3 regions of the Paenibacillus sp. M-152 genome follow, and region 1 is predicted to be linked to each of the others. Evidence: riboswitches for the same ligand, from Rfam matches in the RefSeq annotation. Region 1 holds a riboswitch; each other region holds the start of a gene.
What was found. Region 1 has a riboswitch for glycine ahead of gcvT (glycine cleavage system aminomethyltransferase GcvT). Riboswitches for the same ligand answer to the same signal wherever they lie in the genome.
Positions count from the first base shown of each region.

Region 2: it holds a riboswitch for glycine, as region 1 does, so the genes downstream of both, EGM68_RS19905 (alanine/glycine:cation symporter family protein) here and gcvT (glycine cleavage system aminomethyltransferase GcvT) in region 1, are expected to answer to the same signal.
Region 3: it holds a riboswitch for glycine, as region 1 does, so the genes downstream of both, sdaAB (L-serine ammonia-lyase, iron-sulfur-dependent subunit beta) here and gcvT (glycine cleavage system aminomethyltransferase GcvT) in region 1, are expected to answer to the same signal.

Region 1 covers NZ_CP034141.1:4,395,257-4,405,239, reverse strand. The annotation lists gene ptsG (glucose-specific PTS transporter subunit IIBC) at 1-1,713, shown strand, start outside; gene EGM68_RS19140 (HPr family phosphocarrier protein) at 1,824-2,099, shown strand; gene ptsP (phosphoenolpyruvate--protein phosphotransferase) at 2,092-3,804, shown strand; gene gcvPB (aminomethyl-transferring glycine dehydrogenase subunit GcvPB) at 3,933-5,429, opposite strand; gene gcvPA (aminomethyl-transferring glycine dehydrogenase subunit GcvPA) at 5,426-6,781, opposite strand; gene gcvT (glycine cleavage system aminomethyltransferase GcvT) at 6,905-8,005, opposite strand; glycine riboswitch at 8,085-8,181, opposite strand; glycine riboswitch at 8,182-8,374, opposite strand; gene gcvH (glycine cleavage system protein GcvH) at 8,675-9,073, shown strand; gene EGM68_RS19110 (PTS mannitol transporter subunit IIBC) at 9,499-9,983, shown strand, end outside.
Region 2 covers NZ_CP034141.1:4,565,688-4,575,670, forward strand. The annotation lists gene EGM68_RS19895 (carbohydrate ABC transporter permease) at 1-749, shown strand, start outside; gene EGM68_RS19900 (iron-containing alcohol dehydrogenase) at 897-2,069, shown strand; gene EGM68_RS19905 (alanine/glycine:cation symporter family protein) at 2,127-3,545, opposite strand; glycine riboswitch at 3,691-3,786, opposite strand; glycine riboswitch at 3,798-3,882, opposite strand; gene EGM68_RS19910 (glycoside hydrolase family 1 protein) at 4,051-5,508, opposite strand; partial or broken gene EGM68_RS19915 (IS5 family transposase) at 5,600-6,363, shown strand; gene EGM68_RS19920 (LacI family DNA-binding transcriptional regulator) at 6,551-7,522, shown strand; gene licT (BglG family transcription antiterminator LicT) at 7,757-8,605, shown strand; gene EGM68_RS19930 (beta-glucoside-specific PTS transporter subunit IIABC) at 8,831-9,983, shown strand, end outside.
Region 3 covers NZ_CP034141.1:524,775-534,757, reverse strand. The annotation lists gene opp4A (oligopeptide ABC transporter substrate-binding protein) at 1-154, opposite strand, end outside; gene EGM68_RS02425 (ABC transporter permease) at 198-1,097, opposite strand; gene opp4B (oligopeptide ABC transporter permease) at 1,135-2,103, opposite strand; gene EGM68_RS02415 (ABC transporter ATP-binding protein) at 2,117-3,043, opposite strand; gene EGM68_RS02410 (ABC transporter ATP-binding protein) at 3,021-4,052, opposite strand; gene EGM68_RS02405 (DUF6359 domain-containing protein) at 4,381-5,985, opposite strand; glycine riboswitch at 6,200-6,314, shown strand; gene sdaAB (L-serine ammonia-lyase, iron-sulfur-dependent subunit beta) at 6,526-7,215, shown strand; gene sdaAA (L-serine ammonia-lyase, iron-sulfur-dependent, subunit alpha) at 7,205-8,104, shown strand; gene EGM68_RS02390 (Ig-like domain-containing protein) at 8,216-9,983, opposite strand, start outside.

The DNA of each region.
Region 1 (9,983 bases):
ACACCTGGTCTGATTGCTCAAAAAATACCGGGTTATGCGAATGTGTTGGGTATTCCTACACTGCAAACCGGGGTGTTCGGCGGGATTATCATCGGTATACTGGCCGCTGCTATGTACAACCGATTTTTCAAAATCGAGCTTCCTTCGTACCTGGGCTTTTTCGCGGGTAAGCGCTTCGTTCCAATTGCAACGGCAGTATCTTCACTGATTGTTGGACTGGCACTGGTTCTGATCTGGCCTCCAGTTCAGCAAGGGCTTAACGCAGTATCTCACTTTATGGTGTATTCCAACCCGACCTTGTCGGCGTTCCTGTTCGGGGTTATCGAACGTGCGCTCATTCCATTTGGTCTGCATCACATCTGGTACTCACCGTTCTGGTTTGAGTTTGGTGAATATGTTAACAAAGCAGGTCAAACCGTTCACGGTGACCAGCAAATCTTCTTTAGTCAGCTTCGCGACGGCGTGGCACTGACAGCAAGTACGTTCCAAGTAGGTAAATTCCCATTCATGATGTTCGGATTACCGGCTGCAGCACTTGCGATGTATCATGAAGCAAGACCAGAACACAAAAAATATGTAGCAGGTATCATGGGTTCAGCAGCCTTGACTTCGTTCCTGACAGGTATTACGGAGCCACTGGAATTTTCCTTCCTGTTCGTAGCTCCATTGCTGTTTGCAGTACACTGTGTATTTGCAGGTTTGTCATTCATGACGATGCAAATTTTGAATGTTAAAATCGGCATGACGTTCTCTGGTGGATTTATTGACTTCCTGATTTTCGGGATTATTCCAACCCGTACGCCATGGTGGTATGTAATTATCGTCGGTCTGATTTTGGCGGTTATTTACTACTTCGGATTCCGATTCATTATACGGAAATTCAACTTGAAGACACCAGGACGTGAAGAAGCTACAGAAAATGTGGATGGTGCAGCAAGCGGTAGCAGTGATGAGCTTCCACATAACATTTTGGCTGCTTTCGGTGGTTCATCGAATATCAAGCATCTGGATGCATGTATTACACGCCTTCGGATTGAAGTTAATGAGAAATCAAACGTTGACAAAGCTCGTCTGAAACAACTTGGCGCCTCAGGTGTCCTGGAAGTGGGTAACAATGTACAGGCGATCTTCGGTACCCGTTCCGATACAATTAAAACTCAAATGGCTGATATCATGGCAGGTCGTACACCTGCACCTGCGCCTTCAGAACCAGCTCCACAAGAGGAAAAGGAAGCCGGAGAACAAAAGCAAACGATTGTTGTGGAAGATATCGTGATGCCAGTTAACGGCGAATTGGTTGACATTTCGACAGTTCCCGATCCAGTATTTGCAGAACGTATGACAGGTGATGGCTTTGCAGTTGTGCCTAATGATGGAACAATTGTTTCTCCTGTCTATGGTAAAGTATTCAATGTATTCCCAAGCAAGCATGCGGTTGGTATTCAATCCGATGGTGGTAAAGAAGTGCTTGTTCATATCGGGGTGAATACAGTGAAGCTTAAAGGTCAAGGATTTGACGTTTTGGTGAACGAAGGCGATCTTGTGTCAGCTGGCCAACCGATCATGAAAGTAGACCTGGAATATGTGAAAGCCAACGCTAAATCCATCGTCTCACCTGTCATTTTTACCAACCTTCCAGAAGGTTCTTCGGTAACTTTAAACAAAACTGGAGTATTGAAGGCTGGCGAAGATGGTATAATTACGATAAAATAAACTCTATGTGTTTCGGATTAGTTGATTAGGCGGCTTAAGCCGCCTGGTCATCTGCCCGGTATACTGCGTGTAAACAAATATTATCTTTAGGAAAGTGGGAGGAACAAATTATGCAAACAACTTTTAGAATCACGGATGAAGACGGTATCCATGCACGTCCTGCAACTGCGCTGGTAAATACAGCTAACAAATTCAGCGGTGCTGAGTCTTTCGCCGAAGCTAACGGTAAAAAAGTAACTTTGAAATCCATTCTGGGTGTATTGTCTCTGGGTCTGGAACAAGGGGATACTATTAACATTATCTGCGAAGGCGCTGAAGCTGCTGAAGCATTGAAAGCTCTTGAAAATGTAATCGTTAACGAAGGGCTGGGCGAAGTTCATGCTTAAAATTTCCGGGATTGCCGCTTCGGCAGGCATAGCCATTGCCCGGGCGTTTATCTTGGAGCATCCGAATTACGCTGTAGAGAGACGCGCGGTTGGTGATGTTGAAGCTGAAATCGCAAGATTGGATGCGGCTTTGGCAGAATCTCAAACCGAATTGGAATCGATTAAGGAGAAAACGCTTCGGGAACTGGGTGAGAAAAAAGCAGAAATTTTTGCATCTCACTTGCTCATCCTGAATGATCCTGAATTGATCGATCCGGTTAAAGCTAAAATCAGAGACGAGCAGCTCAATGCTGACTATGCTTTGAATGAAGTAGCTACACAATTTGTTTCCATGTTTGAAAACATGAAAAGTGCATATTTGCAAGAACGCGCATCGGACATGCGTGATGTAACCAAACGGGTGCTTAATCATCTGCTTGGTGTTCATTTTGTCAGTCCTGCAGAAATTGCCGAAGAAACGATTGTACTTGCAGAAGATTTGACACCTTCCGACACAGCTCAGCTGAACCGTGAATTTGTTAAAGGCTTTGCAACGAACATCGGTGGACGCACTTCGCACTCGGCTATTATGGCTCGTTCATTAGAAATTCCTGCTGTTGTAGGAACGAAAAATATATTGTCTCAAGCTAAAAGCGGCGATTTGATTATCGTCGATGGTCTGGATGGTCATGTATTCGTGAATCCTACCGAAGAAATCATTGCGGAATACCGCGCTAAACAGGTGGCATATGACAAGCAACGCGAAGAGTGGCGTAAGCTGCGTGGCGAAGCTACGGTTTCCGTTGATGGTGTCCATGTCGAACTGGCAGCCAATATTGGTACGCCTAACGATGTAGCTGGTGTTCTGGACAACGGTGGAGAAGGCGTTGGCTTGTACCGTACGGAATTCTTGTACATGGGACGCGACAAGCTCCCATCCGAAGATGTACAGTACACAGCTTACAAAACGGTTCTGGAAAGAATGGAAGGCAAACCGGTTGTAGTCCGTACTTTGGACATCGGTGGAGATAAAGAACTTCCTTATCTGGATCTGCCGAAAGAAATGAATCCGTTCCTCGGATTCCGTGCTATTCGTCTGTGTCTGGATCGCCAGGATATCTTCCGCACTCAATTGCGTGCTTTGTTGCGTGCAAGTGTACACGGTAACCTGCGCATTATGTTCCCAATGATTGCTACGCTGAACGAATTCCGTGAAGCTAAAGCTGTTTTGTTGGAGGAAAAAGAAAAGTTGGTAGCCGAGGGTGTATCCGTATCTGAAGAAATTCAGCTGGGCATCATGGTAGAAATTCCTTCCACAGCGGTATTGGCTGACCAATTCGCAAAAGAAGTGGATTTCTTTAGTATCGGTACTAACGATCTGATTCAATACACCATGGCAGCAGATCGTATGAACGAACGAGTTTCTTACCTGTATCAACCATATAACCCATCTATTTTGCGTCTGGTGAAAATGGTTATTGATGCCGCTCACCGTGAAGGACGTTGGGTTGGTATGTGTGGTGAAATGGCAGGAGACACCACAGCAATTCCGTTGCTGCTGGGTCTGGGACTTGATGAGTTCAGCATGAGCGCAACTTCCATTCTGCCAGCACGTAGTCAAATCTCTAAGTTGTCCCGTGCGGACATGGAGAAATTGGCTGCAAAAGCTCTGGATATGCAAACAGCTGAGCAGGTTGTTGAATTGGTTCAAAGCATCGAAGCATAAGGAAGGGTATCACATTTTTCAAAGGTTATATCTTTTTCCAACAAAAATTGCTGTATACATACAGCAGCCGGTATCTCAACAGATACCGGCTTTTTTGTATGCTTTGGATTGTTGGGTTGAATTTATTCTTAACTACATGCGCAATTCAGCACAGGTTTACGAGCTGCAGTGGTTTCATCCAGGCGCGTGACTGGAGTGGTATAGGGGGCATTGAGCACCAGCTCAGGGTTCTCCTCGGCTTCGCGCGCAATATGAATCATAGTATCGACAAAAGCATCCAGCGTCTCTTTACTTTCTGTTTCCGTCGGCTCGATCATGATGCATTCCTCTACATTCAGCGGAAAATAAATGGTAGGTGGATGGTAACCGAAATCAAGCAACCGTTTGGCTACATCAAGCGTGCGCACTCCAAACTTCTTCAAGCCTCGTCCCGACATGACAAATTCGTGTTTACAATGCCCGGGATAAGGCAGATCAAAATACGGAGCCAGCCGATGCATCATGTAGTTGGCATTGAGTACAGCACATTCGGACACTCGCTTCAAGCCATCAGGACCGTAGCTGCGGATATAGGCATAGGCACGGACGAGAATGCCGAAGTTGCCATAAAAGGCTTTGACCCGCCCAATAGAATCTCCCTGCTCCCGATCCCAGCGGTACCTACCCTGCGGATCACGTACGACAAGCGGCTTGGGCAGAAAGGGAATCAGTCGCTGCTTTACGCCGACGGGTCCAGCGCCCGGGCCCCCTCCACCGTGCGGAGTACTCATCGTTTTGTGCAAATTGAGATGCACCACATCAAAGCCCATATCCCCAGGGCGGGTAATCCCCATGATAGCATTGGAATTTGCGCCGTCATAGTAGAGCAGGCCACCTGCGTCATGCACAATTGCGGCAATATCAGTGATTTGCTTCTCGAACAGACCAAGCGTGTTCGGATTGGTCAGCATGAGCGCAGCGGTGTCGTTGCCTACGGCTTGACGCAGCGCATCCAGATCCACCAGCCCCTCTGGGGTAGAGGGAAGGGTGATTGTTTCGAAACCCGCGACGGTTGCACTGGCGGGGTTCGTTCCGTGCGATGAATCCGGCACGAGCACCTTGGTACGTCGCTCGCCACGTGCTTCGTGGTACGAGCGGATCATCATCAGCCCGGTCCATTCGCCATGGGCGCCAGCAGCGGGCTGAAGCGTGACGGCATCCATGCCGGTCAACGCAGCCAGATCATTTTGGAGCGTATGCAGCAGCTCCATAGCCCCCTGGATGCTATCCTCCGGCTGATATGGGTGAATTTTAGCAAAGCCTGCGTAACGGGCAACATCCTCATTCACCTTCGGATTGTATTTCATCGTACACGAGCCAAGCGGATAAAATCCGTTGTCGACGCCGAAATTGCGCTGGGACAGGGCGGTATAATGGCGAATAACATCTACTTCGTATACCTCGGGTAATGCTGCAGGTTCGCTGCGCAGCGCATAATCCGGCAAAAGCTCTGCCACCGGGCGACGGGGAACGTCGCAATCGGGAAGGGAATAAGCGATGCGACCCGGACGGCTCAATTCAAAAATGAGCGTTTGATCGTGTTCCTTTAACAGTTCTTGTTTCTGATCCTGTCCGGTGTGTGTCATAGCAATCCCCCCAAGGTGTGTACAAATTGGTCAATCTCTTCTTTGGTTCTTTGCTCCGTCACGGCAATCAGCATGTGACCAGCAAGTTCCTCATAGTCCCGGCCCAAATCGTAGCCAGCGATAAATCCGGCAGCTAGCAGCTCGGCCTGGAGTTTGCTCATATCTGTACCCTCAGGCAGTTTAAGGGCAAACTCATTAAAGGTTGGTGCGTTAAACGAGGTAGATACACCTTTCAAGCTCAGCAATTGCTCTAACGCATAACGGCTTTTATGCAAATTTAACTCGGCTACTTCCTTGATCCCCTGTCTACCCATGACAGACAAATATACAGATGCAGATAAAGCGAGCAACGCTTGATTGGAGCAAATGTTAGACGTGGCCTTTTCGCGGCGGATATGCTGTTCCCGCGCTTGCAAGGTCAGCACGAAGCCGCGTTTGCCGTTACGGTCTGTGGTTTGGCCTACGATACGTCCAGGGATACGGCGCATATGCGCCTGGGAAACGGCAAAGTAACCGCAGGTCGGACCACCGAGGGAGGATGAGATCCCAAGTGGCTGCGCGTCTCCTACAACAATATCCGCGCCTTGCTTACCAGGGGTCTCTAGCAAGCCTAGTGCCAGTGGATTGGCACTAACAACCATAAGCCCTTGATGCGCATGGATGAGGTCAGCCATCGGCTTCAGATTTTCCACGGCTCCGAAAAAGTTGGGATTTTGGATCAAAACAGCCGCCGTCTGTTCCGATACGGCCGTTGCTAGCGCATCGACATCCGTTACGCCATCCGAACAGCCGATTTCCACAATGTCCAGGTCCAATCCGCGTGCATAGGCTGCCAATACCTGACGTGCCTCTGGATGGACAGACCTTGATACGATAAGCTGTTTACGACGCGTGGCGGAAGCGGCCAATGAGCCCGCTTCCGCCAGAGCTGTAGCCCCATCGTACATGCTGGCATTAGCTACCGCCATACCTGTCAATTCGCAAATATACGACTGGAATTCAAAAATGGCTTGCAGCTCGCCCTGGCTTACTTCCGGCTGATAGGGGGTGTAGGCTGTGTAAAATTCGGAACGTGAGGTGATGTGTTGGATAACGGATGGAATATGATGATCATAAATACCTGCACCAAGAAAGCTAGCATGTGTATCTGTATTGGCGTTTCGTCCGGCCAGCTCGGTCATGTGGCGGGTTAAGGCTCTTTCGTCGAGCCGAGAGGAAAGAGGGAGTTCCCCTTGGTATCGAATAGCCTCTGGAATGTCACTGAATAAATCATCAATGGATGATACGCCCACCACACGCAGCATTTCAGTTTGATCTTGTTCGGTCATGGGGAGATAGCGATGCTGCTTCATAGGTTCTGGCTCCTTTCGAAAAGCAAAATTTAGATAGTAAATTAGCTAATACATAGTCTTAATTGGAAAATCCAGAATTTTATATCTGACATGATCGCTTTTTTATAATGAAGAGGATTAAGATCAGCGTAGCCGTTTATAAAAGGGGGCTGGGACCACTTCCGCACGCAGGCGTTTACCACGAATTTCGACCTCCAGCGGTGTCGATAGGGTGCTAAAACGACTGTCCACCAGGGCCAGCCCCAGATTACGCTTCAAGGTGGGCGATTGAGTACCCGTTGTGACCTCACCGATGTGTTGACCTTCAGCGAACACCGGATAATGAGCGCGCGGGATACCGCGGTCAATCATTTCCAGCCCGATCAACTTGCGAGGAATTCCTTGTTCTTTTTGACGTTGCAGTGCTTCCCTGCCGATAAAATCTCCTTTGTTCAACTTGACGAAGAAACCTAAACCAGCCTCAAACGGTGAAATTGTGGCAGATAACTCCTGTCCGTACAACGGTAGCCGTGCCTCGAAGCGCAGCGTATCGCGAGCACCAAGTCCAGCGGGAATCAGTCTATACGATTCACCGCAACGAAGTAAACCATCCCACACGGCGGGTGCTTCCTCAGCAGGGATATAAAATTCAAAACCGTCTTCGCCGGTATATCCAGTTCGCGAGACAAGTGCTTTTGCTCCGAACAATTGCACGTTCTCATGGAATCGGAAAGATGCCAGATTCGTAATATCTGTATCTGTCACGGCTGCGGTAATACGTGCTGCTTCCGGTCCTTGTAATGCCAGCAATGCTATCGCATCAGACACATTCTCCAGATGAATCGATGCTGGTACGTGGCGTATGAGCCAATCCCAATCTTTGTCGATGTTGGAGGCATTCACAACGAGCATGTAGCGCTCTGGTCCTTTGCAATATACAAGCAAGTCATCCACTACGCCTCCATCGGGGTAACACAGGAGTGAATATTGTGCTTGGCCCGGTTCCAACTGGCTGACATCATTCGTAGTTACCTGTTGCAAAAAAGCCTCAGCTTCTTTGCCTTCAACCAAGAACTCGCCCATATGCGATACATCGAATAAACCTGCATGTTGTCGGACGGCCTCATGCTCCTTTTGAATGCCGCTAAACTGAACGGGGAGTTCCCACCCGCCAAAGTCAATACAACGAACCCCGGGCTGCGTCCCGTAGGACGAATATAGTGGTGTTCTTCGCAAATTAGACATTTTTTCACTCCTATCCAGTGTAATCGGCTAAACAAAAAAGACAGGCTAAAAGAAACGTATAGACGGCAGTCCATACTCTTCTTTCAGCTCTGTCCTTGATACCAGAAAGTTACCCCGGTGTGAACCAGGTTTCCCCTTGGGTGATCCGCTCTTTTCACGGATGCTCTCCAGAGATGCGTCCGGCAGAGGTCCTTTTGCCTGAGAGATTCACCTGCAATGCAAGTTTACTCCTTCGGCGCTACCTTTTGGATCAACGGTATGTTACCCGGTTTTGCAGATAACAACTTGACCCGATTCGCGTGTACAACTGTCTCACAAGCGACAACAGCTATGCGAATCTTTTTTGGTAGTCTCTCCCTCCGCGTTCATCCGCGTTTGCAGTTGTCGAGGTATTTTCAAAAGCAATTACTATAACCCATTAATACGCAAATCCATTTAAAATGTCAATAAAAATGTCATATAAAACAACCTAAAAACATTTATTGTATAAATAAGGATATGTAAGCGTTTGTTACAAGTTATCATTTTTTTATAGACTGCGCTATATGAGTTGGTATGGAGTATTTTTGTTAGTATTATTGACATGGATGTTCTTATTGTCATAATCTTAACTTGTCTAATACAGGTGATCAAAAGCATTTTATTCATGTGGAAGTGAGGCGAAGCAGGATGAGTGAAGTGAAACAGCAACTTTGGTATACAGACGAACATGAGTGGGTTCAGCGCACAGTGGATGGGACGTTGCGGATCGGCATTACAGACTTTGCACAGCATCAATTGGGTGATATTGTTTTTGTGGAATTACCTGGGGCGGGAACAACGATTGGACAGGGGACGGAGATTGGTACAATTGAATCGGTGAAGACCGTATCCGATCTTTTTGCTCCGGTGACGGGAACCGTTTTGAAAGTAAATGAAGCTCTGGAAAGTACACCTGAGCTGGTGAATGAATCACCCTATGAAGAGGGTTGGATGATCGAAGTAGAGATGAGCAATGATGTCGAGGAAGCTCTGGGCAAGTTGCTGTCTGCGGAGCAGTACGAGCAGTTGATTTCGGATGAGCAATAATGAGCAATACAGCATGAAATAATAGCGCTTTATTCTGATTTTTTATATGGATATTGAATTAAATAAGAGCATCGTTAGTCCGCTCAGTTTTTGTATAAAATAGTCGCTATGCCTGACATAGCGGCTATTTTTTTGTTGTCTTTTAGAAGACGTATTTACGTTGCTTACGCAGGCTTAGAAGAGAGCCTCTTTATACAATTGCACAGATTTACAACAGTGTTTTTTCGACTAATTTCTATTGTTATCGGCCATATTAAGAAGAATTATGCAGGTATAATGCCTTGTCGTTACTTTAAATTTAAATGTTGTCATCAACGTTCATGACGAAAGTACGTTTTCATTTCGTTGATGAAGATAGCGCTGTCATTTAGTATGAATTTTAAGAAAAGGTAGTGATGCTATTTACTCACAAGGAGGATATGAATATGAGCACAGTGGACACAAAGTCCAGTTCAAACGGTGGCGCTCGTGTCGCCGTACAGCGTTTTGGCCGCTTTCTCAGCGGTATGGTTATGCCCAATATGGGAGCCTTTATCGCATGGGGATTAATTACGGCCCTTTTTATTCCGACCGGGTGGTTCCCAAATGAGGGTTTTGCACAACTGGTTGATCCGATGAAAAATTATTTGCTGCCACTGCTGATCGGTTACACGGGAGGCACGATGATTCACGGACAGCGTGGAGGTGTGATCGGTGCCATTATGACGATGGGGGTCATTGTGGGGGCCGATATCCCGATGTTCCTGGGCGCGATGGTAGCTGGTCCGCTGGCTGCATGGATATTGAAGAAGTTCGATAAGGCCATTGAGGGCAAAGTCAAATCAGGTTTTGAAATGCTGGTCAATAATTTCTCGGCTGGGATTATCGGTGCCATTCTAGCATTACTAGCGCATGTGGCGATCGGCCCGGT
Region 2 (9,983 bases), 170 kb from region 1:
ACTGGCTGATCGTCATGGCGACCCGTACAACCTCAGACATCTATCGTTTTCCGCCACAATTGTGGTTCGGTAGCCACTTCCTGGATAACATAACGAGAGTATTGCAGCAGATTGATTTTGCTGGAGCTTTTTTTAATACCCTTTTTGTAGCCAGTTCTGTTACCCTATTGGTGCTGTTTTTTGATTCACTGGCTGGTTTTGCATTCGCCAAGTTTGATTTTCCGGGCAAAAAGGGGCTATTCGTCATACTGCTTGCAACAATGATGGTCCCTTCACAACTTTCGCTCGTCCCCTCCTTTGTCATGATGGCTTCCTTTGGATGGGTAGGTACGTTCAAAGCGCTCATCATCCCGGGTATGGTAAATGCTTTCGGGATTTTTTGGATTCGCCAGTATGCAGAAGAATCCATTCCCAAAGAGTTGCTGGATGCGGGGCGTATGGACGGGTGCAGCTTTTTCCGGCTGTACTGGAATGTAGCACTGCCGATTTTAAGACCTGCGTTCGCTTTTCTCGGCGCATTTACCTTTATAGGAGCTTGGAATGATTACTTATGGCCGTTAATCGTTTTAACGGATGAGCGCAAATTTACGCTCCAGATTGCATTGTCCCAGTTGAACGGGATTTACAATACGGACTATGCGATGGTCATTGCTGGCACCCTGCTGGCTGTACTCCCTCTTATTATTTTGTTTCTTTTTATCAGCCGCCAGTTTATTTCCGATCTTGCCGCTGGAGCGATCAAAGATTAGCTTCACTTGATTCCCCTTATTCTTTTCATATATAATTGTTAATCGTCATTTCAAATATCTTACATGGCCAAGTCAGATATTAACGAGCTAGTCAAGATAAGAGATTACAATTTGAACATGAACTATGAACCGAGGGGAACCTTCCAGATGAACAAATTCACATATTATAATCCCACCAAATTAATTTTTGGAGACAATCAAATTGAACAATTGCAGCAAGAGCTGTTGAATTACGGCAAAAACATTTTGCTGGTATATGGAGGCGGAAGTGTCAAGCGAAATGGTTTGTATGACCAGGTATTAAACGCGTTAGAGCCTCTGCACCTCTACATTCATGAATTGTCGGGCGTTGAACCCAATCCGCGCTTGTCTACCGTTAAGAGGGGCATCGAGATTTGCCGAAATGAAAAGATAGACTTCCTGCTTGCAGTTGGCGGCGGAAGCGTTATTGATTGCACCAAAGCCATCGCAGCAGGGGCTGAATATGACGGCGATGTGTGGGATATTATCAACAAAAAACATATGCCAATCCAGGCTTTGCCCTTCGGTACCATCCTTACACTCGCCGCCACGGGTTCGGAAATGAATCCGGATTCTGTCATCACCAGCTGGGAAACGAACGAAAAATACGTGTGGGGCAGCGCGGTGACGCATCCTAAATTCTCCATCTTGGACCCGAAAAACACCTTTTCTGTGCCACGTGATCAGACGGTTTATGGCATGGTGGATATGATGAGCCACGTCTTTGAACAGTACTTTCACAATGTTAAAAATACACCGCTGCAAGATCGTATGTGCTTTTCTGTGCTGCAAACCGTGATTGAAACGGCACCTAAGCTGCTGGAGGATTTGCACAACTATGAGCATCGCGAAACGATATTATATGCTGGGACGATTGCCCTGAACGGTACGCTGCAAATGGGCTACTTCGGGGATTGGGCTTCGCATACCATTGAACATGCACTATCTGCTGTATATGATATTCCTCATGCTGGCGGTCTAGCGATTCTGTTTCCCAACTGGATGAGACATACAGTGGATCAGGACGCTGCACGCATGAAGCGGCTGATGCTCAGTATGTTCGACTTGAACACTGTAGGTAAAACTGACAGAGAAATTGCCTTGGAAGGTATTGACCGTCTAAGTGCGTTCTGGACAAGTCTTGGTGCCCCTTCTACCCTGGCCGATTACAACATTAATGATGAACAATTGGAAAACATCGCAAGCATTGCGGCCCGTGAAATGGAGCACGGAGGTTTCGGTAATTATCAAAAGCTGAAACAGGAAGATATTTTAGCTATTTTGCGTGCATCGTTATAACAATTAAAAGGGAGTGTCCTCAAGCCTGTGATGGCTGAGAGCACTCCCTTTTATTATTTATGAATTGATCGTTTGTCCTTTTTCTTCTACTTGGATAGCCGCCCCTACATTGGCACCTGCAAGAATGCCCTTTTTCTTATTAGGGTACAAAGAGTTCATATAGGTTCGGGTTTCTGCAACGACAATGCCTGACAAGCCGAGCAGTGCAATCAGGTTCGGAAAAGCCATCATTGCGTTAAAAATATCTGCCAGCAGCCAGATGGCATCGAGCTTGATGAACGCGCCTCCGGCAACCAGTATGATGAACAGATAACGGTATGGTTTAATCCACTTGACCCCAAGCAAATATTCAACACAGCGTTCCCCGTAGTAGTTCCAGCCAAGTATCGTTGTGAACGCAAATAAAATAAGGCTAATCGTCACGAGCTCTGCTCCAGCCGGAAAGGCACTGGAAAACGCATGTTGAGTCATCAGACCTCCATCATCATTTCCACTCCATATTCCCGTAACCAGCAATGTAAATCCTGTCAAATTACAAATAATCATCGTATCGATAAAAACGCCCGTCATGGATATTAGTCCTTGTTCTGCGGGCCATTTCGTCTTAGCTGCTGCTGCTGCGATTGGCGCACTTCCCAAACCAGCTTCATTTGCAAAGATCCCTCTGGCAACTCCGCTTCGCATCGCCAGCATAATCGTGGCTCCGGCAAATCCACCCGTCGCAGATGTTGTCGAGAAAGCCCCTTGTAATACTAGTGCGATCGCATGAGGAAGCTCTCCTGCAAACTTAATGAGTACGATTAAACAAACCACGATATAGAGCCCCGACATGAATGGAACAATCTTTGTGGATACCTTGGCGATACTTTTGAGTCCTCCAATCGTAACAACAGCCGTCAACACGGAAATAATGATTGCTGTAACTACTGTTGGCACGCCAAAACTACTTTCCGTAGAAGAAACGATAGCCTTTACTTGCGGAAAAGTACCGATTCCAAATAGTGCTACAAGAATACCAGAAAAGGCAAACAACATCGCCAGCGGCTTGAAACGGCGGCCAAGCCCGTTTTCAATATAATACATCGGTCCACCCGAAAATTGTCCGTTCCGGTCTTTAACACGGTATTTAACGGATAATAACCCTTCCGCATATTTGGTTGCCATCCCGAAAAAAGCTGCAACCAGCATCCAGAATAATGAACCGGGCCCACCCAGTTTGATCGCTGTTGCGACACCGACGATACTTCCCGTACCTACAGTAGCTGCGAGTGCCGTACTCAATGCTCCAAAGCTACTGACATCCCCGCTGCCTTCGTCCGGCGCTTTACCAATTAGCTTGAGCGCTAAGGGCAATCGAATAATCTGAAGCATCTTCAGACGGATCGTTAGCCACAACCCAGTGCCCATGACGAGAATTAGAAGCGGCGCTCCCCACATCCAACTGTCAATTGTTTCTAATAAATGTACCAAATTCATTTCAACCCGCTCCTCCAGCATATTAAAAAACAAAAAAGAGTCAAATCCGTTGATTCGACTCCTGGAGAGGTTAAAGGCACGAAAAACAAACCAATTTGTACAGGATTTTATCTCTAAAAGCGTAGAGTATTCCCTGTCACAGGTTATTCGCGTCTCTGTCCTTTTGCCTGAGAGTTTAAGCAGATAATAATCTGCGGTGCACCTTCGGCGCCCAATTAAGGGTCTCTCCAGAGTTCTGTCCGTTTACGGTCCCTGCTTGTTGCTGTAAATCAGCTTAAGCACCTGAGAGTTTTGCCCCTTCGGTCGGAACTTTCGTTCCATCTCCCGCAAACATCAACCAGACATATGAAATTTTTATTTATTATACAGAAAACTTTCAGCGTATTACAAGTGAAAAATTTGTGAAGCCCTCTGACAAATTAATAGGGTGTCTATACAAAAAGCGGGTACAGCAGATTGCATCCTAAGGATTTTCTCTGCTGTACCCGCCCAAAACGATATAGAATTACAATTCTTCACCATTGGTTGCTATCACATTTTTATACCAGTTAAATGAGTCCTTTTTGGAGCGTTGGAGCGTTCCGTTACCGTCATCATCCAAATCAACGTAAATAAATCCGTAGCGCTTGGACATTTCGGAAGTAGACATGCTCACAAGGTCGATAGGACCCCAGCTGGTGTAACCAATCAGATCAACACCGTCAGCAATGGCTTCCTTCATTTGGGCAATATGCTGACGCAAGTAATCAATGCGATACGTGTCATGCACAGAGCCGTCCTCTTCTACCTTATCGTACGCACCCAGGCCATTTTCCACGATGAACAGCGGCTTTTGGTAACGGTCATAAAACGTATTTAGTGTAACACGCAGGCCGATCGGATCAATCTGCCATCCCCAATCGGAGGACTGCAAATACGGATTTTTCACACCGCCAATCAGGTTCCCTGCTGCCTTTTCTCCTTCTGGACCTACCGATACGGTCAAGGTCATGTAGTAGCTAAATGAGATAAAATCAACCGTATTATTTTTCAAAATTTCAGCATCGCCGGGTTCTGTCTGGATCACAATATTATTTTCTACAAAATAGCGGTTCATATAGTTGGGATACTCCCCACGAGCATGCACATCCGTAAAGAACAGATTCATTTGATTTTCATGCTGTGCTTTCAGAATATCCTCTGGGTTACACGTATGTGGGTAGCTTTCAATGCGAGCCAGCATACAGCCGATCTGAGCATCCGGAATGATCTCATGTCCCCGTTTGGTCGCCAGTGCACTTGCTACAAATTGATGGTGCAATGCTTGATATATCGCTTGTTGCTTGTTTCCTACACGGTCAATAACCACACCGCCGCCAGTAAACGGACTCATAGTCATGACATTGATTTCGTTAAAGGTCAGCCAGTATTTTACTTTATCCTTATAGCGTGTAAATACCGTTTCGGCATATTTTACGTAATGATCTACGACTTCGCGTCCCAACCAGCCATTATACTTCTGTGTCAGACCTAGCGGTGTTTCATAATGTGACAATGTTACCAACGGCTCAATACCATACTTGCGCAGCTCATCGAATACATTGTCGTAAAATTGCAATCCTGCTTCATTCGGCTCGGCATCATATCCATTCGGGAAAATCCGCGACCAGTGGATGGACATCCGGAATACTTTAAAGCCCATTTCTGCAAACAAAGCAATATCTTCTTTGTAGCGGTGGTAGAAGTCCACTCCTTCACGCTTTGGAAAACGGGCGTTTACCTTCCCTGCCAAGATGTCCTCCAGTCGTTCAGACGAAATTTCTATAGCATGATCGTTTTTACGTTCTGCCTTAGGTACATAGGCTATCATGTCTGCGCTGGACAGGCCTTTTCCATCTACGTCAAAAGCACCTTCCAATTGGTTGGCTGCAGTTGCCCCGCCCCATAGGAAGTTTTGCGGGAATCCTTTTAGCGTCTTCGTCATGGTATAAAAACCTCTTTTCTTATCTAATGTTTTCACTCTAGGGTGTGTCTTCAAACTGTTTAACAAAGCTTAAATAGGTTAAATAAAGTAGATGAGTACACGATACGAAATCCAAGATCAACAATGGCGGCTAATTCAAAAGCTGTTTCCACCCGAACGTAAACCACAAGGAGGACGTCCTACTGTGGACAATCGATGGATGTTAAATGCCATGCTTTGGGTCGCTCGTTCGGGTGCCCCATGGCGGGATCTACCAGACACCTTTCCCCATTGGAAATCGGTATATACTCGCTTTCGGCGCTGGCAGAAAGCAGGGATTTGGGATAAGGTTCTAGAGCATGTTTCGCTTGATCTCGACGAAGAAAGCATAATGATTGATGCCACGATCGTGCGGGTCCATCAGCATGGATCAGGCGCAAAAGGGGGCAAGACAAGCAAGCAATCGGACGATCCCGAGGGGGACTAAGCACGAAAATTCATGCCGTGGTTGATGCGTTGGGAAATCCACTTCGTTTCGAATTGACGGGAGGACAGGCCCATGATTCTGTCCAGGGATACAAAATACTCCAAACCATTGAACTAACCATGAAGCAAGTCTTAGCTGACCGGGCGTATGACACCAACGCTATCCGATCTCTTTTGAAAGAGCATGAAGCGATCCCGGTGATCCCAGGGAAGAAAAATCGGCGGGTGAAACCGAAATACGACCACGATCTCTACAAAGAGCGTCATTTGGTGGAATGCTTTTTTAACAAGGTGAAAAAATATCGTCGACTTGCTACTCGCTATGATAAATTAGCCTGCACTTTCCAGGCTTTTTTAACGCTGGCTTCCATTCTCGTATGGCTTGCTTAGGTTTGAAGACACGCCCTAGTCAATAACCCATCAGGTGCTGCAATGCGAATCAATAACTAACGGTGACCGTTATCCTTTGAAATGCACCGATAGATGCTTTAAAATAGACGTAATGCCCTCATAAGCATCCTAATTGTTGTAACGCGTTTCATGTCAAGTATTTTTTTCTTAGGTGAGGAGAAGCATCATGTCGAATCTTGATCAAATTGCAAAACTGGCGGGCTTTTCCAAAGCTACGGTATCCAGAGTGTTAAATCAGTCCCCCCATGTAAGCCACGAAACCAGAACTAAAATTTTAAAAATCATGCAGGAATTAGATTATGTTCCTAATCGGAATGCGATTTCTTTATCCAAGGGCCAAACGCTTCAGATTGGTATCATCACATCAACTATTAATGAAATTGTTCTGGCATTTCTGGACAGCTTTGTAGAAATCGCAGGACAATATGAATTTCAAACCATTATTTATACTTCGGGAGAAGACAAAAAGAAAGAGCTTCAAGCTTTCGAGGATTTAAAAAGAAAAAGAGTCGATGCGCTGGTCATCATTTCCTGCGTGAATGACACTGATTTTTTGAGTACTTATTGCAAATATGGACCGATCGTGGCATGGCAACGAATGGAGCATACCGGTATTCGCTCCGTCGCAATGGATCAGTATGAAGGATATATGTTAGCGCTCAAACATTTGATACAAAAAGGTTATACACGTATAGCCAATGCTTTTGGTCGTCCGAGCAGCATCAATACTCACAGCAGACAACGTGCTTATGAGCAGATCATGAGTGAACACAATCTGCCAGTGTTGCAGCACTGGAACTATTCTTCTATTTATAACATTCGTGACGGCGAACAGGTTGTGCGCAATTTATTACAGCATCGTGAGGAATTTCCGGAGGCTATTTTGTGTGCAAACGATTATGTAGCAGTGGGCATTCTCTGCGAAGCGCGCAGACAATTGCTGAAGGTACCAGAAGATCTGGCGATTATTGGGTTTGATAACACGGAGCTGGCGCACACGATGGGAATTACAACGGTTCAAAATCCCATAATGGCTCAGGCACAAAATGCTTTTTTCATGCTTTCTCCTCAGCTGATTGGACGCCAGATGGAGCTTCATTCACTGGAGTACAGCCTCATTGAGCGTACAACCACTTAAGAGCACAGTTGGCTCGCAAACTAGGCAAATGGGCCTTAATATAAAATATTTTTTGTCGAAAGAGAATAAAATATGTTGAAATCGCTTTTTTTTGTGCTACAATAGCACTATATCGAAGGATTGTGACCGGTGATGCGGGCAATGCCTGAGTTCAATTGAGTGCTATTGCTAACAATAGTATTGAATTGTGCTTGGGCATTTTTTATTGGTAAAGGATGGGAGGGGGGAACTTCAATGATTATTGAGAAGGTGCTCAATAACAACGTCCTGTTGACTAAAAACGATAAAGGCAAAGAGGTCATCGTCATGGGAAGAGGTATTTCCTTCAAAAAGGTGGCTGGCGACCCAGTCGATGATCATAAAATAGATAAGATTTTCATGTTAAATGAAAACGAGTTCACGGCCAGACTAACTGAGCTGCTGAACGATATTCCCGTGTCTCATCTGGAGGTCGTGAATGAAATCGTGACCCATGCAGCAGAAGTGCTGGATACGGAGTTAAGTGATAACATTTATTTAACATTGACCGACCATATTCATTTTGCCATACAGCGGGAAGAAAAAGGATTAGCACTCAAAAACGCGATGCTGTATGAAATTAAACGCTTTTACAAAAAAGAATTTGCAGTTGGACTGGATGCTCTGCAAAAAATAGAAAATACGCTCGGTGTAAAATTGGGCGAAGACGAAGCGGGATTTATTGCATTGCATATGGTGAATGCACGGATCGACGGTAACGAGATGAAGGCTACACTGAAAATGACCGAGATTGTCCAACACATATTGAACATTATTACGTATCATTATGGGATTGTGCTGGATGAGTCTTCTTTTAGCTATTCGAGATTTTTGACCCATTTGCAATATTTTGCAATGCGAGTGATTCGCAAAGAGGTTATTCACAGTGGTGAAGAATTTTTGTACAACCAGGTAAAGCAAACCTATACCGAAGCTTTTGCTTGTACCCAAAAAATTAATGAATATCTAGAAAAAACATATGATCAATATTTAAGCAAAGATGAATATGTATATCTAACGATTCACATTCATCGGGTAACTGAGCGTAATAACATATCAGGCTAAAAATTTCATATCCTCATCGTTCATGGATTGTGACTGGTAAGGCAGGCAAAACCTAAACTGATGGTGAAATCAACGTTCCCTCATAGAAGGAGTGCGTCGTTTTCACCACGAGTTTAGGTTTTTCTTGTTTACAAGGTTATAAAGATGCACGCCGGCGCATCTTAGCAACAGCTGTAAACGGTAAATCCTATCAGTAGCAAGAATAACACTTAAGGAGTTCTGAACATGAGTGATAAAGAGCTATCCAAAAAAATAGTGACTCTCGTTGGCGGCGAAGAGAATGTCAATTCGGTATTTCATTGCGCTACACGCTTGAGATTTAAATTAAAGGATCGCACAAAAGCGGACAAAGCTGCACTGGAAGCTACGCCTGGTGTCATTACAGTGGTGGAAAGCAGCGGACAGTTCCAAGTGGTCATCGGTAACAATGTAGGCCAAGTCTTTGAGCATATGATGGCAGAAACAAATCTGCAGGATGCGGATAATCCAAATGCGAAAAAAGAAGAATCTTCCGAAAAAACGAATTTTCTCGGCAAAGCGGTCGATATCATTTCCAGCATTTTCTCCCCTCTCTTGGGTGCTCTTGCCGGAGCAGGTTTGCTCAAAGGGATTATGGCCTTAATTGCGTCGCTCCATTGGATTGATACTGCAAGCGGTACGTATCTCATTCTGAATGCCGCTTCGGACAGCGTATTTTATTTCTTGCCTATATTCCTAGCTATTACATCGTCCCGTAAATTTAAGACCAATGCCTTTGTATCAGTCGCAGTTGCTGGAGCACTCGTGTACCCGGATGTTATTGCAGCGGTGGACAATCCGGCAAAACTGGCTTTTCTCGGGATTCCAATCATTCTGATAAAATACAGTTCCAGTGTAATCCCAATTATTCTCGCGGTATGGGTACAATCCTATGTGGAACGCTGGTTTAATTCCTTTGTTCATCAATCAGTTAAAAACATTATCGTACCTATGCTATCACTGCTGGTCGTTGTTCCATTGACGTTTTTGGCCTTTGGTCCAGTCGGTAACCTGATTAGTCAAGGCTTGGCGAACGGTTTTACATGGGTATACAATTTAAGCCCATTGATTGCCGGGGCTGTTGCCGGGGCGTTCTGGCAAGTATTTGTTATTTTCGGCGTACACTGGGGCTTCGTTCCTATTATGCTGTCCAATATTCAAACATTGGGTTATGACACGATGCTTCCAATGCTTACAGCAGCCGTACTTTCTCAAGCTGGTGCAACACTGGGGGTATTCCTGAAATCACGAAATACTCAAATGAAGGCTTTGGCTGGTTCCTCTACACTGGCAGCTGTATTCGGGATTACTGAACCTACGATTTATGGTGTAACTTTGAAATTGAAAAAGCCGTTCATTT
Region 3 (9,983 bases), 2.0 Mb from region 1:
CATTCACCTGCTTGCTGTCGGCCCCTGATCCACCTGTACCGTCAGACGATTTTGCTCCATTCGAAGCGGAAGGCGAGCCGCTGCATGCAGCCAAAGAAAGCACCAAAATGGCAGATAGAACAGGCAGAATTCCTTTTTTCCAGCGTTTAACCATTGTAAACCCCTCCTTGTTGTTGTCCTTATCCTTGAATTTCGGTTTAACCCAATCGTTGTTTGGCATCAGTGGCACGTTTGAGCGCCTGACCGATAAAGTTGATTGCCAGCATTAGCACCAATATAAGCAGTGAGGCAGGCAACCACATCCACCAGTTGTTCTGCAATACATCCGGGTCATTCGCATAACTCACCAGTGTCCCCAAGCTCGGAGTAGATTCCGGCAAGCCAAAGCCGAGATAGGAAAGCCCGGTCTCGATCCCGATATTTCCCGCAAGACTGAGCGTTAGATTAACAATCACAACAGAGCTGAGATTGGGCAGCACACCCAACCAGATGATCTTCCAATTGGGTGTGCCAAGGGTTTTGGAAGCCTGCACGTAGTCCAGTTCCCGCTCAGACAGCACCTTGGCCCGGATCAGGCGCGCTTTTCCAATCCATAAAAAGGCAGTCATAATAAAAATAAAGGAACCTATGCCGCTTTTGGGCACAATGCTGACAAATACGATAACCAGCATCAAGAATGGAAGCACCAGGATAAAATCAATGATTCGCATGATGATGTTATCAACCAGTCCTCCATAAAACCCAGCCAGTAAGCCCAGCGTCAAGCCGATGGCGGCGGATAACAAAGTAATCGTAAAGCCAATGGTAAAGGAATTGCGGGCCCCAATGACCAGCTGGCCGAATATATCCCTGCCCGCTCGGTCCGTACCCAGCCAATGCACCGAACCGGGAGCTTCGCGGATCGCACCCAAATCGACCGTCGTGACTACATCCTGATTGACAAACAGGACAGAGGCATATATAAAAATCAAGAACAGAGCCACAAATCCAATGGAAATCAAGGCCATTTTGTCACGTACGAGTTCACGACGCAGTACAGACCAGCTAGACGGTGATTTACGAATGATTTCCGGCGAGAAGACGTCCTCCACCTGCATAGACACCATAATCCCTCCTTTTCTCTAGACTTGTTCTCTATTCAATTCGAATGCGGGGATCGACCTTGCTTAGGATGACATCAGATAAAAGGGTCCCTAATAGTGCCAAGAAGCCGGAGATCATGACCAGTGCGTTCACAACTGAAAAGTCCCGTTGGGTGATGGACTGAAGAAATAGCTGGCCCAACCCCGGATAACCAAAAATAGATTCTAGGAAAACGTTGCCCGCAATCACACCCGTCAGGTCGTAGCCCAAGAAAGCAGCAATGGGTAATAAAGAGTTTTTGAAAATATGACGGGAATAGATCTTTCCTTCGGGTACCCCCTTGGAACGCGCCGTTTTCACAAAATCCTTCAGACGTGTGTCAATGACCTCATTGCGCAAATACTGAATCGTAGCCGTTGTACTGAGCAATGCGCCTGTAACCGCCGGTAGAATGAGGTGATATGACTTATTCACGTAATATGACCATGTCCCCGGCTCTACACCTACATCCACACTGCCGCTGGTTGGAAACCAGCCAAGCCTGAACCCAAACACGTACAACAACAGCAATGCGAGTATAAATAGAGGTGTCGCAAAGCTGAGATAGGTATACCCGACCACGGTTTTATCCAGCAGACTATGCTGATAACGACCGCTGAGTACTCCCAGCGGAATGGCGATCAGATACGTTAGAACCAGAATCACAACACCCAGAAAGAACGTGTTCCCCAAACGACTGCCAATCAAATCGGTAACGCTAATTTTATGTACATAAGATTTGCCCAGATCCCCATGAGCAAGCTGGACGAGCCAGTTCCCATACTGCACCCACACCGGGTCATTCAATCCCAGTCTTTGTCGCTGTTCTTCCAGTGAAGCCGGATTTAGATTGGGAGTTGAAGTGATGAGCCCTGTCAGGGCATCCCCTGGCATAGCCTTAGCTAGGAAAAATATAAGCACACTCAGTGCAAAAAGTTGAGGGATCATAACCAGCAGCCGGCGCATTGTAAATTTCCACATATTCTGTCCCCCCTTATGGTAGCGCGACTTGATGGGATGAACTTACTGACTTTAGTGCAAACGGCTTTCCACTCGCGTCTAGATGTTTGGGCAGCTCTGACTTGTAAGAGGATAAAAGCTTTTGCCTTTTTTGAGCATTTTCCAGCCGTTTCGCAGGATCGATACTGGGAATGGTGGCAATAAGCCGCTGGGTATACAAATGCTGTGGACGCTCATAAATATCTTGCTCGCTCCCCTGTTCCACTAAGCGACCTCGGTACATGATGCCGATTTGGTCGCACATATGGCGGATAATCCCCAGGTCATGACTAATGAACAAATACGTCAATTTGAACTCCCGCTGCACATCCTTCATAAAATTAAGCACCTGTGCCTGCACAGAAACGTCAAGCGCTGATACGGGCTCATCTGCAATAATCAGTTTTGGGTTTAATGTCAGCGCACGCGCAATCCCGATCCTTTGCCGCTGTCCCCCGGAAAATTCATGCGGATATTTGTAGGCCGCATCAGCGTTCAAGCCAACCTTTTCCAGCAGCATCTGTACTTTCCGCCGTTCTTCCTCATTACTCAGCCTTTCAAAGTTTCGCAGTGGTTCAGCAATGACATCCAATACGCGCTTGCGCGGGTTAAGCGAAGAATAGGGGTCCTGAAAAATCATCTGAATGTCTCTACGCAGCGGATGGCGGTTATTACGACTCAGAGCCGTAAGATCCTTGCCATTAAAAAGAATCTGTCCGCTCGTCAGCTTATTCAGGCCGATAATCGTTCTTCCTGTCGTCGTCTTTCCACAGCCGGATTCTCCTACTAGCCCGTATGTTTGGCCTGCCTCTATGCTGATCGACACGCCATCCACTGCTTTTACCTGATCAACGACACGCTGGAAAAAACCGCCGCGCACCGGATAATGAACCTTTAAATCATTTAGCTCTAGTAGTGCCATGAGCAGCCTCTCCCTTTGTCTCATCTTCAAAATGAAAATGCTGGTAACATGTACAGCGGACCCAATGGCCGGGAGAAATTTCACTTAATCGGGGATGGTCTTCATGCATTCTCTGCTGAATCCAAGGAATACGCGAAGCAAAGCGACAGCTATTGCGAGGAATATCTTGCAAGGAGGGAACAATACCACCGATGACATGCAGCGGTTCTCCCTTGGTATGCGATCCCGGCATGGAGGCTAGCAAGGAACGCGTATACGGATGCTGCGGATGCCGAAATAATTCAAAAACATCTGCGCTTTCCACGATTTCTCCGGCATACATGACCACCACACGGTCGGCTACTTCGGCCACAACGCCAAGATCGTGCGTAATCAGAATAATTCCGCTTCCGGTCTCCTGTTGAAGCTGTTTGAGCAAGTCAAGAATTTGCGATTGAATGGTTACATCGAGCGCAGTCGTCGGCTCATCTGCAATAATAAGAGAGGGTCGGCAAGCTATGGCAATCGCGATCATCACACGCTGGCGCATCCCTCCTGAAAGTTCATGCGGATACTGTTCATACACACGTACGGGGTTGGGTATATCCACGCTTTCCAGTAGCTCCAGTACACGTTCCCTTTTTTGCTTCGTAGATAGGGACGTATGATAATCGAGATTTTCCTCGATCTGCTTACCAATGCACATTAACGGGTTAAGTGCTGTCAGCGGGTCCTGAAAGATCATGCCAATGCCCGCTCCGCGGATTTTATTCATTTGCCCTGAGGAGAGACGGATCAGATCCGTGCCTTTAAAAAGGACCTTTCCTTCGACACGTGTTCGCTCCATGTCATGCAGTTGTGGGATCGAAAGCGCCAGCGCGCTTTTGCCACAACCGGATTCTCCGACTACAGCCAGCACTTCATTGGGATTGACCGTCAGATCCAGATGGTCGACTGCGGGGTGATATTGATCCTTGATGCGAAAAGATACGGATAATCCCTTAATCTCCAACACGGGTTTGATATTCAATGCCCGCTTCCTCCATTCTCCATGGTCTTGTCCCGCTTATTCTCACCATGTTTGATGTTTAAAACCTCTCATGAACATTACATACCGTTTTTGTCGGAATAATTTGAATACATCCTATCACCAGTATATGGATATATCAATTAAGATTATGCTATCAACATCATTTAAAAAATCAATGATCCAGCAGTAGCGCGACTTTCCTGGCACAAAATGTAATCAAATAACCAACCACAGGTTAATTTTCATCACAAAAAAGCCGTTTGATCCCCTACAGAGGATCAAACGGCAAACTAGCACCCAACCACTCACACTGAATTCTTTACGTTTATTACGAAGCCGCTCCATAGGAGCCCGACTTGAACGTTTTTGGATCGTACCATTTGTAGCCTGCTGCTGGAGCAGACCAAGGCTCGGGTTGCGGTTCTGTGGAAGCCGCAGGCTCCTCAAACGGCAGAAGCTTCGTCGGTTGATCCAGCGTTAAACCTGCCACATCGGATAATTTGGTGTAGTCCTGCTTCCACGCAAGCCATTGGACCGTTTGCACCAGGAAGGTGGCATCGTCCACTTCCTTGAAACCATCATATGTCTTTTTCGACTGTCCGTTTTCTTCACGCGCATATTTCGGTGTAGCATCTTCTACAGGGGAAGAATCACCGATAAATGCTGCCTTGCCTTGACCTACCTTGGAGATCGCAGCATAAGGCCCTTCCGCACGGCCTCCGCCGTTATAGACACCCTGGTCTACAGCATTGCCCCATTTATTCGTACCTGTAGGGATATAGGCAATTCCTTTGGCTTTGGTAGGATCAATAATAGCCAGCGTAGATCCCGCATGCATGGCAATCGAGCGTACACCCTTGGTAATGCCAAAGGATTGATCTGCGGCTACAATGTCCGTAGCATTCACGTCACCGAGCGCATTGTAACGGAAACGAACACCAAAGTTGGTTGCCAGCCAATCGGAGCTAGTTAACCCCTGCATCGCCGGTGATGCTGCTTCTTCTGTAGTCATGCCTTTGGCCGGATTAGTATAGGCTCCACGACGGTAGCCATTCATAACCTCAGAGGAATCCCAACGGTTTTTGTTACGGTCCGCATTATAGTGGTCGGAGATGAAGAAGACACTTCCCCCGTTATTCACATATTGCAGCAGGGCAGCCTGCTCGGATGCCTTAAAGGCAACATTCGCTTCACCGATGATGAACACATCATATTGGCGCAGCTTATCATAGGTTATGGCCTGTTCTCCATAAGTAAAAGGAATGGGACGGTTCAGTTGGTCCACTGTAAAACCTACATTACGCAGTCCATTGGCAAAGTCGGAGAAGGCGCCTTCAATGACCCAATCTGCTGCCCCAGCCGTCTGTGCGTGCGTATTATCGAACAGCACCTTTTTACCTTTGCCATCCGGCAGTGTAGTACCGGGTTGACCCGGGTTACCAGGATTAGGCTCGCCAGGTTCACCTGGTTCACCCGGCTCGCTTCCGTTCACCAGTTCAACAGCGCTTGGGCTTTTCACTCCACCAAAATTATTGTAGGCGCCGAGTGTACCCGTCACACGGATTTTGTTGCCAATCAGCTCAGGATGGCCTGTTAGCCCAAATTGCCCTCTGTACGCTGATGTCAGCTGTACATCCAATAGATTAGACGTGCTACGTTCATTGGCCTGGTCGGCAATCAGTACGTTAAAATCATTCGCAAACGGAGAAGAAAAATTAGCCGTTTTCGATCCGGTAGCATGTCCGACGATGTAACCTTCCACCGTCACTGTGCCTCCACTGCCTTGGCGCTGAAGTGCCTCGGCTACTGTCAGTGCTCCCTCCGCTTTGACCTGACCGAATGGAACGAAGATCCCGATCAGCAGCGATACGATCGCTGCCAGATGCAGCACCCCTTTCAAGCGTGAACCTGTGAACCGCAAGCCTTTTACCATACGTCAATATCCCTCCTATAATTCCATAAATGTACTTGTCCTCTATCAGATTAGCTGTCTATCTTCTAATTCCTTCCTGATTTCATCCATAATTATGTAAATTTTAATCTCTTTTATCGGAAACTCGCTTGTTTATGTAAAAAATGAACCCTGCGATTGACACCGAGCACGGCATACATTACGCTAAGAAAGATATGTAGAACGGTATACGCGAATGAAGATGACGGGAGAGTCTGTCCAGGGGCTTACACGCTGGCGGCACCGAAGGAGCAAGACGCCAACACCCGGCTGGCGGATAATCTCTCAGGTCCATGTATCGTCATCTGACGCAACTCTGGAGAGAGCGCAAGCCACCCAAGGGGTAAGGCGGTAAGGACACCGCACGAAACTCTCAGGTAACGAGGACAGAGATAAGGGAAACTTCCTTATCCTGTCCTTTTTTGCGCTCACATTGTACGTCAGCATTAGGAACCGTCATAGCCGCGCAAAAACGCGGAAATACCATATACTATGGTACTAGAACATACAGGGGGCCACACCATGCGTTTCAAAGATGTATTTTCCATTATCGGTCCGGCCATGACCGGACCTTCCAGTTCACACACTGCAGGCGCGGTGCGGCTTGCACGCGTTGCCCGTCACTGGCTCGGGACGCAGCCTGACCGTGCTCGCATGACACTGTACGGCTCCTTCGCTGACACATACAAAGGACACGGTACAGACCTAGCGCTCATCGCAGGACTGCTCAATTACGATACAGACGACCATCGAATTCCAGATGCCGAGCAATGGGCGGAGCAGGCCGGGATGACCGTGGAATTTGCCGTCAGCGGACTACCCGCCCCCCATCCGAACACCGTCCGTTTTGAGCTGTGGAAGGGTGAGGATCAGCGCACACTGCTGGGTTCCTCCATCGGCGGTGGCAGCATCCATGTCCAGCAGCTCAACGAATTCCGAGTCAACCTAACCGGAGAGCTGTCTACGTTGGTGCTTCTTCACTCGGATAAGCCCGGTACATTAGGTGCGGTGACTTCAGCGCTCGGCGCTGCTGACATTAACATTGCCTATATGCACGTGGATCGCAAAGGTCGGGATGGAGAAGCACTTACAGCCATCGAAACGGACAGTCCTCCTACGGCTGAATTAATCGCAAAACTACAATCCTTACCACATATGTACGAAATTAAAATGATTAATTTGAAAAAAGGAGCTGAATCTGATGCGATTTAGCCATCTGCATGAAATCAGCGCTATATGCGCTGAGGAATCCACCACGATTGGCCGCCTGATGATTCAAGAGCAGGTACAAGAGACGAATTCAACGGAAGAAGAAATCTTCCGCCAAATGTCTGATTATTATGAAGTCATGAAAGAGGCTGTTCATCGTGGTCAGACGCAAGACACCGTATCCCGCAGTGGATTAACGGGCGGCGACGGCAAGCGCTTAGCCGAATATCTGCGGACAGGGGAAACCTGCTCCGGCGATGCCTCCGCGCTCGCCATGGCTTATGCGCTCTCCGTGTCGGAGGTTAATGCGTCCATGGGGCGCATTGTCGCCACGCCCACTGCAGGTTCATGCGGAGTCATCCCCGGTGTGTTCATTAGTGCGCAGGAGCGGTTCGGCTGGGATGATGAGCATATGGTGCACGGCTTGTTCGCAGCCGGAGCCATTGGCTACGTCATCGCCAACAATTCCTTCATTTCCGGCGCGGAGGGAGGCTGTCAGGCTGAGATTGGTTCAGCCATCGGGATGGCCGCTGGCGCTATGGTCGAGCTACGCGGTGGCACACCTGAGCAGGCCGTTCACGCCGTAGGCCTAGCGCTCAAGAACACGCTCGGCCTGATATGCGACCCCGTCGCCGGACTCGTCGAGATTCCGTGTATCGTGCGCAACGGGCTGGGAGCCGTGACCGCACTTGCCGCAGCGGATATGGCTTTGGCGGGTGTGCGCAGCGCCATTCCGTCTGACGAAGTCATTGACGTGATGCTTGAAGTCGGCAGCGCAATGCCGTCAAAGCACCGCGAGACCGCCAAAGGCGGCTTGGCCCAGACACCGACCGGCAAGCGTTTGACCGAATCCCTTACTCGCAACACATCGGTCAAAAAGGATAAGTCATAATTGGGGTAACCTCCTCTGTATTAAGAAGCGAGTACGTCCCTTAAGAATAAAAGAGCAAGCATGCCGTCCCTAGACGTATGCTTGCTCTTTTTCTTTTCAGTCGGTTACAGATTACTGAACGGTTACCTGTACCTTCGTCATTTTACCAGCATATTTTACTGTAATTACAGCTTTGCCTTTACCCTGTGCTTTAATGTTACCGTCTTTGACGGTCGCAACGATAATTCTGGATGAGGACCAGACAGCCGGCTTGGAAACATCCTTCTCCGACTCATCCTTATACGTGGCTGTAGCCGTAACCTTAGCCAGCTGCCCTGCCTTCAAAGTCAAGGCGACTTTGTCCGTTTGCAGATATTTAAGCGTATCAACATCAACAGGCACGCTGATCACCTTACCGCCGAACTTCGCCTGAATGTTAGCTTTACCGTAGCTGACCGCGGTAACCTGACCCTTTTTGACGGTGGCTACCTTATAATTGGACGTTTTCCATTCAGCTTGAGTTGTAACATCCTTTTCTTTACCATCACTGGATTTAACCACAATCGCAATCGTTTTTTGATCCCCGGATTTCAGTGATAACGCAATGGCATCCGCTTCAATCTTTTGCGCTACGTCTACTTCTACCGTAAATGTAATGGTTTGCTTGCCATATGAAGCAGTGATCGTTGCCTTACCGCTAGCATTAGCTTTGATCAAACCTTCGCTAACTTCAACTACTTTTACATTGCTAGTAGTCCAAGTGGCGTCCTTGGTTACGTCTGTTTTTGTACCGCCACTCTTAACGCCTGATACTTTCAGCTGCTTCGTTTCCTGAGCACCGAGTGCAATTACGCGCGAGTCTGTTTCCAAACGGTCTACAAGGCCCACTTGTACGTTTATCGTCAGTTTTTTGCCGTTATAGGTTGCGGTAATAACCGCTTTACCGGCCGCTTTACCCGTAATCGTTCCCTTGGACACAGAAGCAATATCTTCCGCACTTGAAGTCCATTCTGCATCCTTTGTAACATCTTCCTTACGCCCGTCCGCATAAGTAGCCGTCAGAGTCGCAGTATAGTCCTCATTAATATCTATCGTTGCCGTTTTAGAGGACAAAGATAGATCACCAGGTACGTTTACGGATACGGTAGCTGTGGCTGTTTTGCCGCCATAAGAAGCTGTGATCGTTGCCTCACCTGTTTTATAACCTGTGACTTCTCCCCCGCTGACAAAAGCGATATCTTCATTACTGGACTTCCACTCTGCTTTACTTGTGATATCTTCTTCCGTCCCTGTTACATAGGTTGCGGTCAGCTTGAGCTTTTTGGATTCCTTAGCATTCAAGCTCAGCTTGTCCTCGCTTAAATCCAGAAATCTAGAGGTTTCAATATCTGTCTTGATCGAAACCGTCTTATCTCCGTACTTAGCGGTCACTGTAGCCGACCCCGCTCCAATGGCCATAATCGTTCCTTTATTCACTGTTGCAATTTTTTCATCGCTTGATGTCCAAGCAGCTTTATCTGTGATATCTGTTACCGTACCATCCGGGTACACAGCAGATACCTGTATTTTTTTTGATTCATCCAAACGGAGAAAAATATTGGTTTCGCTGGCTTTCAGCTTATTCGTCTGATCCACATCCACCGCAATCGTAGCGGACATCGTGCCATATTTACCTGTGATTGTCGCCTTCCCTGTGCTATAGCCGGTAATAGTGCCTTTCAGAACATCTGCCACGGCTGTATTGCTGGAGCTCCACTCGGCAGACTCTGTAACATCCTGAGTCGATCCATCCGGGAACGTGGCTGTCAATTTAACCTTCTCCGTATCTTTTAACAAAAGAGAAACCTCTGATGTACTGGCATCCAGCCGTTTAACCTGCTCTACCTGTACAGCAATCGTT